Regions from separate parts of the Pantoea sp. sgz302252 genome, predicted to be linked through region 1. Evidence: predicted binding sites of a transcription regulator. Region 1 holds the regulator's gene; the other holds the start of a gene.

The links. The regulator CRP, encoded in region 1, controls carbon source genes, mostly activating them, when cyclic AMP is high. The targets are predictions, from matches to a motif close to ATGTGANNNNNNTCACAT.
Region 2: a site for CRP is predicted at 3,267-3,284, ahead of ACLW56_RS16330 (PTS mannitol transporter subunit IICBA). Genes of this name have one in related genera too.

The regions. Positions count from the first base shown of each region.
Region 1 is NZ_JBLFJW010000024.1:73,874-78,957, forward strand. Features, by position in the region: gene ACLW56_RS17550 (YccS/YhfK family putative transporter) at 1-1,953, opposite strand, end outside; gene crp (cAMP-activated global transcriptional regulator CRP) at 2,007-2,639, opposite strand; gene ACLW56_RS17560 (OsmC family protein) at 2,946-3,350, shown strand; gene ACLW56_RS17565 (phosphoribulokinase) at 3,443-4,306, opposite strand; gene ACLW56_RS17570 (YheU family protein) at 4,343-4,561, opposite strand; gene ACLW56_RS17575 (hydrolase) at 4,558-5,084, opposite strand, start outside.
Region 2 is NZ_JBLFJW010000021.1:78,020-83,103, reverse strand. Features, by position in the region: gene mtlD (mannitol-1-phosphate 5-dehydrogenase) at 1-874, opposite strand, end outside; gene ACLW56_RS16330 (PTS mannitol transporter subunit IICBA) at 1,090-3,009, opposite strand; gene ACLW56_RS16325 (DUF3302 domain-containing protein) at 3,543-3,848, shown strand; gene ACLW56_RS16320 (HlyD family secretion protein) at 3,870-5,006, shown strand; gene ACLW56_RS16315 (glutathione S-transferase) at 5,068-5,084, shown strand, end outside.

The DNA.
Region 1 (5,084 bases):
TAACGGGCCGTGGGACAGCGTATCCAGTGACTCCATAATATTGGCGTCTCCACTTCCACCTGCTTCGTCATACTCCAGACGCTGCTGACACCGTTGCAGCGCAATCTCACAAGATTCCAGATACCGTTGGGCCAGCGACTCCGTCAGCATGTTGTGCTCGCGGGCAAGCGTGGTCATGGCGTTAATATGCTCGACAATAAACTGGCTGTGAGTCACCCACAGTTTCATGTCGGCAAGATAGCGCGAGTTGAAGCCGGGTTCCTGCATCGCCTGATTAAGCGAGTTGAACAGTGCGTTATGAGCCTGATTCACACGCATGCGCTGATAGGCGAGGGTTGGCGCTTGCGGGTCATTACTCAGAATAAGACGTAAGGCATCCTGATCGGCCTCCAGCGCTTGCTGGGCATTTTTGCGCAGCAGGCCGCTTTGCCACTGCGGCCACAGCCAGACCATGCCGCCGAAGGCAATCAGACAGCCAATCAGGGTATCGGCGAGGCGTGCCACGATAAACTGATCGCCGTTGAGCGTTAGCAACTGAATGGTGTACACCGCCGTCACCGTAAAGCCCACCGTCGCCCAGCCGTAGCTTTTGCGGATCATCAGGTAGCTCACGAGGGTTATCACCAGCATCGCCGCCAGCGCATAGCCCTCCGGGGCATGAAAGTGCAGGGTGATGCCTGCGATGACCAACCCAGCCAACGTGCCTGCCGCCCGGTGAAAAATCCTCACCCGCGTTGCGCCATAGCCGTTTTGGGTGACCAGCAGCACGGTCATCAGGATCCAGTAAGGTTTGGGCAGATGCAGCGCCGTGCCCATCAGGCTGGCAATACTGAGCATCACGCTTATCCGCGCGGCACTGCGCAGGGCGGGCGATTTCAGCGAAAGATAGCTTTTTAGCGCCGCGAATACCGGCAAACGGCGTTCGTTATCGGCCATTAAATCGCGCGGATAGAGCGGGCGTTGCAGGCGCAGCACGCGTGCTATGCGGCTGAAATGCCAGACGCAGAATTGGCCGACCGGGTTATCCGGCTGCTGACGGGCGATTTTCTCCAGCGCGCCAATCTGCTTGTCCATCGAGAAACGCTGGGGAAAACGGTGGTAAAGAATATCATCGGCCATCACGCGCAGGCGCGTGGCGATGGTTTGAGCATTCCAGCGGATCACCGCTTCCGCATGGCTGCGCTCGACCAGCTTTTGGACTTCTGCCGGCTGGTGCAGGCTGACGGAGATGTGCTCCTGCAAATCAAGGCCCATCTGGAAGGAGCGCAGCAGGCGTTTGTAATCATGGTTCTTATTGGCCGCCAGCATGTGCAGCTGCTGGTAGCACTGGGTTATCAGGTCGACGGCTTTTTGCTGACGCGCCAGCAGGGGTGGCAAAGCTTTTTCTGGATCGGTGTGCTGGGTCAACAGGCTGTACTTGGCTTCGCAGTAATCCGCCAGTTGGCGATACAGCAGGCTCAGCGACTCCCGCAGCGGCTGTTCACGCCACATCCAGAACCAGAACCAGTTAAACAGGCCATACCAAAGCGTGCCGAGGGCATAAATCAGCAACGGCTCCCAGACTGGCATGTTGCCCGCAAGGCTCAGGGTAAAAATCGCGGCGATGAGAGACGCGGGAAGCAAACGCGCATGCAGAGAACTTATCTCGGCCGTCACGCCAAGCGTCATGGCGAGAACGGTCAGGATCAGCGGTAAGGGGAGGCTCTGCTCCAGCAGTAACTGAACCGCGAGGCTGCAGCCTGCAAACAGCGAACCGCCGATAATCAGGCGTTTGAAAAAGCGTTTGTGTGGCGTATCGAGACCGGCAATGTTGCAGCAGGCGGGAACTAACGAAAACAGCAATCCGTATTTGAGATACCCCAACACCAGACCGATAGCCACGGGGGTACAGAGCACCAGGGTTTGCCGCAGTGCATAGTTAATTTCCGGGTGATAAATTAGCCTGCGCCACATAGCGGTAGAGACAAAAATGGCGTATTGCGCGAACAATACGCCATTTAACGAGCTTAGCGGGTGCCGTAAACGACGATGGTCTTACCGTGGGCGGAGATCAGGTTCTGATCTTCCAGCATTTTCAGAATACGGCCAACGGTTTCACGGGAACAACCCACGATCTGCCCGATTTCCTGACGGGTAATTTTAATTTGCATACCGTCCGGGTGAGTCATGGCGTCAGGTTGTTTCGCCAGGTTCAGCAGCGTCTGCGCGATACGGCCGGTCACGTCGAGGAATGCAAGGTTGCCCACTTTCTCAGAAGTGACCTGCAGACGACGAGCCATCTGCGAGGAAAGGCGCATCAGAATATCTGGATTAACCTGGATAAGCTGACGGAATTTTTTGTAGGAAATTTCGGCCACTTCACAAGCGGTTTTTGCCCGAACCCAGGCACTACGCTCCTGACCTTCTTCGAAGAGACCAAGCTCACCAATGAAATCGCCCTGGTTGAGGTAAGAGAGGATCATCTCTTTCCCCTCTTCGTCCTTGATCAGTACAGCAACTGAGCCTTTCACGATGTAGTAAAGCGTTTCTGCTTTTTCACCCTGGTGAATCAGCGTGCTCTTCGATGGGTACTTATGAATGTGGCAATGAGACAAGAACCATTCAAGGGTAGGGTCTGTTTGCGGTTTGCCAAGCACCATGCGCGGTTATCCTCTGTTATAAGCTGTCTCCAGTGGCAGACACGATACTGCCGCTGGCTTTGCAATCGTATCCTTCCCTGTGCCTGGGAAGTCGGCTGTCGAATTATGCAGCAGCCTGTAATGTGGTGTCCTCTGCGTGCACACAGCACTTCACTGCATGACTGTAGCATCCCGACTGTTTTAGCATAGCTTTTGCTGCGTGTCTCCTGGTGTCTCGCTTCAGCATGACGCACATCTCCTTCCGTTGCGAGTTTTGTTATGTGCGCGTAATCTGAGAGGAAAATGGCAACTTCGGAGTTAAAAATTATGCAAGCACGTGTGAAATGGGTTGAGGGTTTAACCTTCCTGGGCGAGTCTGCTTCTGGCCACCAAATTTTGATGGACGGTAACTCTGGAGACAAAGCACCGAGCCCGATGGAAATGGTGCTGATGGCGGCTGGGGGTTGCAGCGCTATCGACGTGGTGTCGATTTTGCAGAAAGGGCGTCATGACGTGAAAGACTGCGAAGTGAAGCTCACCTCCGAGCGTCGTGAAGAAGCGCCACGTATGTTTACGCACATTAATCTGCACTTCATCGTGACGGGCAAAGATCTGAAAGAAGCGGCGGTCTCTCGCGCGGTGGATTTGTCAGCAGAAAAGTACTGCTCTGTGGCGCTGATGCTTGAGAAAGCCGCGAAGATCACCCATTCGTTTGAGGTGGTTGAGGCTTAAATGTGTGCGGCCTGATGCCCTCTCCCCAACCCTCTCCCACGGGGCGAGGGAGCAAACACTAAAAACCTTCTCGCAAGAGAAGGTTTTGCAGTTTACCTTCTGCTATCCATTAACCGCTCAACCAGCGGTGTCATGATCAACTCCATCGCCAGCCCCATTTTCCCTCCCGGCACAACCAGCGTGTTCATGTGTGAAATGAACGAACCTTGCAGCATCGCCAGCAGCCAGGGGAAATCGATGTCGCCCAGATTCTGGAAATGGATAACCACAAAGCTTTCATCCAGCGACGGAATGCCTTTAGCGGCAAACGGGTTAGAGGTGTCTACCGTGGGCACGCGCTGGAAGTTGATATGCGTGCGTGAGAACTGCGGCGTGATGAAGTTGATGTAATCCTCCATGGAACGAACCACGGAATCCATCACCGCTTCACGAGAATGCCCACGCTCACTGGTGTCACGCGTAAGCTTCTGAATCCATTCCAGGTTCACAATCGGGACTACGCCAACCAGCAAATCAACATGCTTTGCCACATCATGCTGAGGCGTCACTACGCCCCCGTGTAACCCTTCGTAGAACAGCACGTCGGTGGGTTCCGGCAGCGGTTGCCAGGGCGTGAAAGTGCCTGGCACCTGATTCCACGGCACGGCTTCATCATAGGTATGCAGATATTTGCGCGACTGCCCGCTGCCACTTTGGCCATAGGTGATAAACGTCTGTTCAAGCAAACCGAAGTCGTTGGCATCCGGGCCGAAATAACTGATATGGCGGCCCATGTCGCGTGCTTTACGGATTGCCATGTCCATTTCAGGGCGGGTGTAGCGATGAAAGCTGTCCCCTTCGACTTCGGCGGCGTTTAAATTGAGCTGAGCAAAGATCTTACGAAAGGCGAGGCTGGTGGTGGTGGTCCCCGCGCCGCTGGAGCCGGTCACGGCAATCACCGGGTATTTGGCAGACATAACGACTCCCTGGGTAAGCAGTGGTAATGAGTAGAGTCAGCCGCGAAATTGAGTGCGGGTCATCAGGTTGACGGTCTCGTGCAGTTCGGACCACACCAAAACGACTTCCCCGCTTTGCAATTGCTGTTTGACGTCGGCGACTTTATCTTCGAGCGAACGTTCATGTTCACCATAATCGGTGCCTTCGCGCAACACAAAGCTTTCTATCAGGTTTTCCAGCGTTTCGGGAGCCAGATCCTGCCAGGGAATGATCATGCGATAGCTCCAAGAAAACGGGTTAGCCAGTCTGGAATGCGTTTTTCCAGCCACATTTCGGGATGACGCAGCGTGCCGCCGACAAAGCCAACATGCCCGCCGTATTCGGTGAGCTGATACTGGATATTTTTCGGCAGCTCTTCCTGCGCGGGAATGGAGTGGTGATCCATAAAGGGATCGTCTTTGGCGTGAATAATCAGCGTCGGTTTGGTTATCTGGCTCAGTACAGGCATGGCGCTGCACTGGCGGTAATAGTCGATGGCATCGGCGAACCCGTGAATTTTCGACGTAATCAAATCGTCAAACTCGCGGATACGGCGAACGCTTTTCAAACGCTTAAGATCGACCGGCAGCGTGCCAGGATAAGCCTTCAGCTTGCGTGAGGCATTGGCCTTCAGCAGATTCAGCAGGTAGCGCTGATAAACACGGGAAAAGCCTTTGTCCATGTGGTAGCTGCAAGCTTCGAGCATAAACGGCGCGGAAACGATCACTGCGGCATCAAGCGGCGTCGCGTCGCCTTCTT
Region 2 (5,084 bases), on a different contig from region 1:
TCAGATACGGGTTCTCAAAGCGACCGAGGATTTTCTGGATATAGGCAGCGTGTTTCTGCGCATCGAAACCGTAGCGCTTAATCAGCACCGCGCCGCTCTCTTCCATTGCGCCTTTCACCACGGCACGAATGTTTTCATCGAGAATCGCGTCGCGAATGGTCTGGAGACCAGCCAGCTTACCGAGGTAGGCGGTTATAGCATGCCCGGTGTTCAGGGTGAAGAGCTTGCGTTCCACAAATGCCATCAGGTTATCCGTTAATTCCATTCCCGGAATGGTTGGCAGGGTGCCTTTAAACTGGGTCTTGTCGACAATCCACTCACTGAAGGTTTCTACCGTCACTTCCAGAGGATCGTTAGTGGCGGAGGCAGAAGGCGGAACAATGCGGTCAACAGCGGAATCCACAAAGCCCACGTGCTCAGCAACCCAGGCTTTGTCTTCTTCGGCCAGCGCTGCATCAACGTGTCCTTTCAGCTGAGTGGTACCACGCACCATGTTTTCACAAGCGATGATGTTCAGCGGCGTATTGTTGCCAGCGGCTTTACGTTTCGCCAGGCCTTTAGCGATGGCCGGAGCAATGCGTTCAAGTACAACCGGGCCAACGGCCGTGGTCACCAGATCAACCTGAGCAATCAGCTCCACCACGTCATCGCCGATGCTGCTGACGGCATTTACGCCAGACACGGTTTCAACCTGCTCGTTCTCGCCAACCACGTGCACCTGATAGCTATGACGGGCATTCAGGGCATCCAGAACCACCTGATTCACATCGGCGAACGTCAGGGTGATACCCGCATCGGCCAACAGTTTGCCGATAAAGCCACGTCCGATATTACCTGCGCCAAAATGTAATGCTTTCATAGTCTTAACCTTCATCAATGTTTTTACCCGAGAGGGCTCGGGTGAGGGACTGCAATTGTTACCCCTCACCCGAACCCTCTCCCTTTCGGGAGAGAGTATCCCCGTCATACTTCAAGCCGCAGATGCGTTGGCTGTCCTCGCTCACCCCAGTCACTTACTAAAGTAAGCTCCTGGGGATTCTCTGCGGAGCCGCCTTTCTGCAACTCGAATTATTTAGGGGATAGTGTCCATTACGCTTTGTTACCCGAAATCAGGGCCAGCACTTCAGCCACGCTGTGGGTCGTCGCCAGGCGCTCGATAACAGATTCGTCATCCAGGGCGTTGGTCAGGCTGGTGATAACGTGAATGTGCTCGTTATTACGCGCCGCGATACCAATCACCAGGCGGGCAATGTCGTCTGGCTCATCACCAAATTTCACGCCGTCCGGGTACTGACAGAATACCACGCCGGTTTTCAGCACACGGTCTTTCGCTTCGATGGTGCCGTGCGGTACCGCAATAGACTCACCCAGATAAGTTGGGGTCAGTTTTTCACGTTCCAGCATCGCTTCAACGTATTCCGGCTCAACGTAGCCGCCTTTCACCAGTTGCTCACCGGCAAAACGAATCGCTTCTTCTTTGCTGAACGCTTTGCAGCCGAGGAAGATGTTTTCCGCGCCGAGTTTGAACAGATGGCTGTCGTCCTGCTCGAAACTGCCTTGCAGCGTTTCACGGACTTTTACTTCGTTGTCTTCGTGACGCTGTGCCGCAACCAGACGCTCAGTCAGGCTGGTGTACAGACCGCTGTCGAGGAAGTTGGTCAGCGAAATGTGCTGGGCCTGAGGCACCTGGCGCATTGCACGTTCGGTCAGATCGCGGTGAGTGATGACCAGGTCAACGTCTGGCGGCAGGTTGTTGATGGCGCTGTTGGTCACAGAGATGTGGGTCAGGCCCGCATCGGCGACTTTCTTACGCAGCACGCCTGCACCCATCGCGCTGGAACCCATACCGGCATCACAGGCAACGATGATTTTACGCACGTGGCTCAGGTCGTTAGTCACATCGCCTGCGGTCAGCGGGGTCGCTGCACCTTTAGACTCAGCTTTCATGTCCTGCATACGACGGGTCGCTGCTTCGATGTCGTCTTCTTCTTTGACTTTGCTGGTTTTCAGCAGGACAGCCGATACCGCGAAGGAGACCGCCATTGCTGCACAGATAGCCGCGATGTTAGCGAAGTACGCGCCTTTCGGGGTCATCGCCAGCACCGCCAGGATGGAACCCGGAGAAGCCGGAGACACCAGGCCGCCGTTCAGTATGGTCAGGGTGAAGACGCCAGTCATACCGCCGAGGATAACGGCCAGGATCAGACGTGGGTTCATCAGCACATACGGGAAGTAAATTTCGTGGATACCGCCCAGGAAGTGGATGATAGCCGCGCCGCCCGCAGACTGTTTCGCACTGCCGCGACCGAAGAACATGTACGCCAGCAGAACACCCATACCAGGGCCTGGGTTGGCTTCAATCAGGAAGAAGATAGATTTGCCGAGCTCATGGGACTGCTGAATACCCAGCGGCGAGAAGATGCCGTGGTTGATGGCGTTGTTGAGGAACAGGATTTTCGCCGGTTCAACAAAGATAGACGCCAGCGGCAGCATGTCATGGACAACCATGAAGTTAACGCCAGCCGCCAGCACTTTGGACAGCACTTCAACCGCAGGGCCAATGCCGAGGAACGCCAGAATGGCGAGGATCATCCCGATGATGCCAGCGGAGAAGTTGTTCACCAGCATTTCGAAACCGGACTTGATCTTACCGTCTACCCAAACGTCAAAGCGTTTAATCGCCCAGCCGCCCAGAGGACCGGCAATCATCGCGCCGAGGAACATCGGCATGTCTGCACCGACGATAACGCCCATGGTGGTGATAGCACCCACCACGCCACCGCGGTCACCGCCAACCAGACGACCCCCGGTATAACCGATGAGCAGTGGCAGCAGATAAGTGATCATCGGCCCGACCAGCTTCGCCAGCGTTTCGTTCGGCAACCACCCTGTTGGAATAAATAATGCGGTGATAATCCCCCACGCGATAAACGCGCCGATGTTTGGCATCACCATGTTGCTGAGGAAGCGACCAAAGCTTTGCACTTTGATCTTGATATCGGATGACATAAAAACACCCCTTCTTATGTTTACTGTCGCGCAGGCCAAAGCCCGAGGTTTGTTGTTAATTGGCGGCAGAGGTAGCCGGACCCTGTTGATGATGCGAAATCTGGCACTGAATCGTTCAACTGTCCAGTTAGCATCCTTTGCTGTGATCTTTGTCACGCTAATATAGGGTGGTAAGCGTTAAATGAGGTGATCTCAATCACAAAATGACTGTGTAAAAAAAGGACTAAGCGCAAAAAACAGTCCCAACAAGTCTATTAATGTGATTTGTCTCGCATTTTTTGGTGATGGGTTTGTTGTTAATGTGTGATTCTGGTCACAAAATATTTTTCCTTCAGACAAAGCCTGATGTGATCCAGGCCTAAATTTGCCCTAACCCGTTGCCACCGCTGTAACTGAATGACAAACGGCACAAGAAATAACCCGCTGTGGGCATAGCGAGAATAGCAAAGCCTTATTATGCTTGAGTGACAGTGGGAGAGGCGGTTCCCACCAGGGCACATTTCCTTTCCTTCTGAGCGTAATAAGAGGCAGCTATGTTTCTTAACTATTTTGCGCTGGGCGTTTTAGTTGTCGTCTTCCTGATTATCTTTTACGGGATAATCATTCTTCATGACATTCCCTATTTGATCGCGAAATCCCGTAATCATCCGCATGCCGATGCCATTCACGTCGCAGGCTGGGTCAGCCTGTTCACGCTGCACGTCATCTGGCCGTTTTTGTGGATCTGGGCCACCTTGTACCAGCCAGAGCGCGGCTGGGGGATGCAACAGGCACAAAACGACACGCTGGCGGATTTGAAGCGGCGAGTGGCGGCCCTGGAGCAAGAGAACAAGCAGTAGCACGCGTCGCGGAGACTGGTTATGGACTTGCTCATCATTTTGACCTACGTCGCACTGGCGTGGGCGGTATTTAAGATCTTCCGCATTCCGGTGAATAAATGGAGTGTGCCAACGGCGGCGCTGGGCGGTGTGTTTCTGGTCGGCGCGTTAATTCTGGGCATGAACTACAACCACCCTTACACCTTTACGGCGCAAAAGGCGGTGATCTCCATTCCGCTCACCCCGCAGGTGACGGGCGTTGTCAGCGAAGTGACGGATAAACAAAACACCTTAATTCGTAAAGGCGAGGTGCTGTTTAAAATCGATCCGACTCGCTACCAGGCTCGGGTCGATCGCCTGAAAGCCGATTTGACGACCGCCACACATAACGTTGATGCGATGAAAGGGCAGTTGGAAGAAGCCATCGCCAACACCACCAGAGTGTCAGCAGAGCGCGACCGGTTGTACAAAGACTATCAGCGTTATCTGCAAGGCAGCCGCGCTCGGGTGAATCCTTTCTCTGAAAGCGATATCGATAATGCCCGGCAGAATTACCTCGCGCAGGATGCGCAGGTGAAAGCTTCCGTGGCCGATCAGGCGCAGATAAAAAGCCAGCTTGAAAGCATGCAAAACGGTGAGCAATCGCAGATTGCCAGCCTGCGAGCTCAGCTGGCGGAAGCCACTTACAATCTCGATCAAACCACTATCCGCGCGCCCAGCGATGGCTATGTCACGCAGGTTTTGATTCGCCCCGGCACGTACGCCGCAGCGCTGCCTTTGCGCCCGGTCATGGTGTTCATTCCTGAACAGAAACGACAGATTATTGCCCAGTTCCGGCAGAACTCTTTGCTGCGCTTGAAACCCGGTGATGAAGCCGAAGTAGTGTTTAGCGCCCTGCCCGGCGAAGTGTTTCCCGGCAAGCTGACCAGTATTTTGCCTGTGGTGCCCGGCGGCTCTTATCAGGCGCAGGGTCAGTTGCAGTCGCTGACCATCGCCCCGGGCACTGACGGCGTATTGGCGGTGATTGAGCTACAGCCGAATGAGGAAGTGGATGCGTTACCAGACGGGATCTATGCCCAGGTGGCGGTCTACTCCGACCATTTCCATCATCTCTCCATCATGCGAAAAGTGCTGCTGCGTATGACCAGCTGGATGCACTATCTGTATCTCGATCATTAACCTGAATTTTTACGTCGCCTGCGCCATACTGATATTTTTGCTGAATATCAGGGAGCAGGCGATGAAACTGATTGGGAG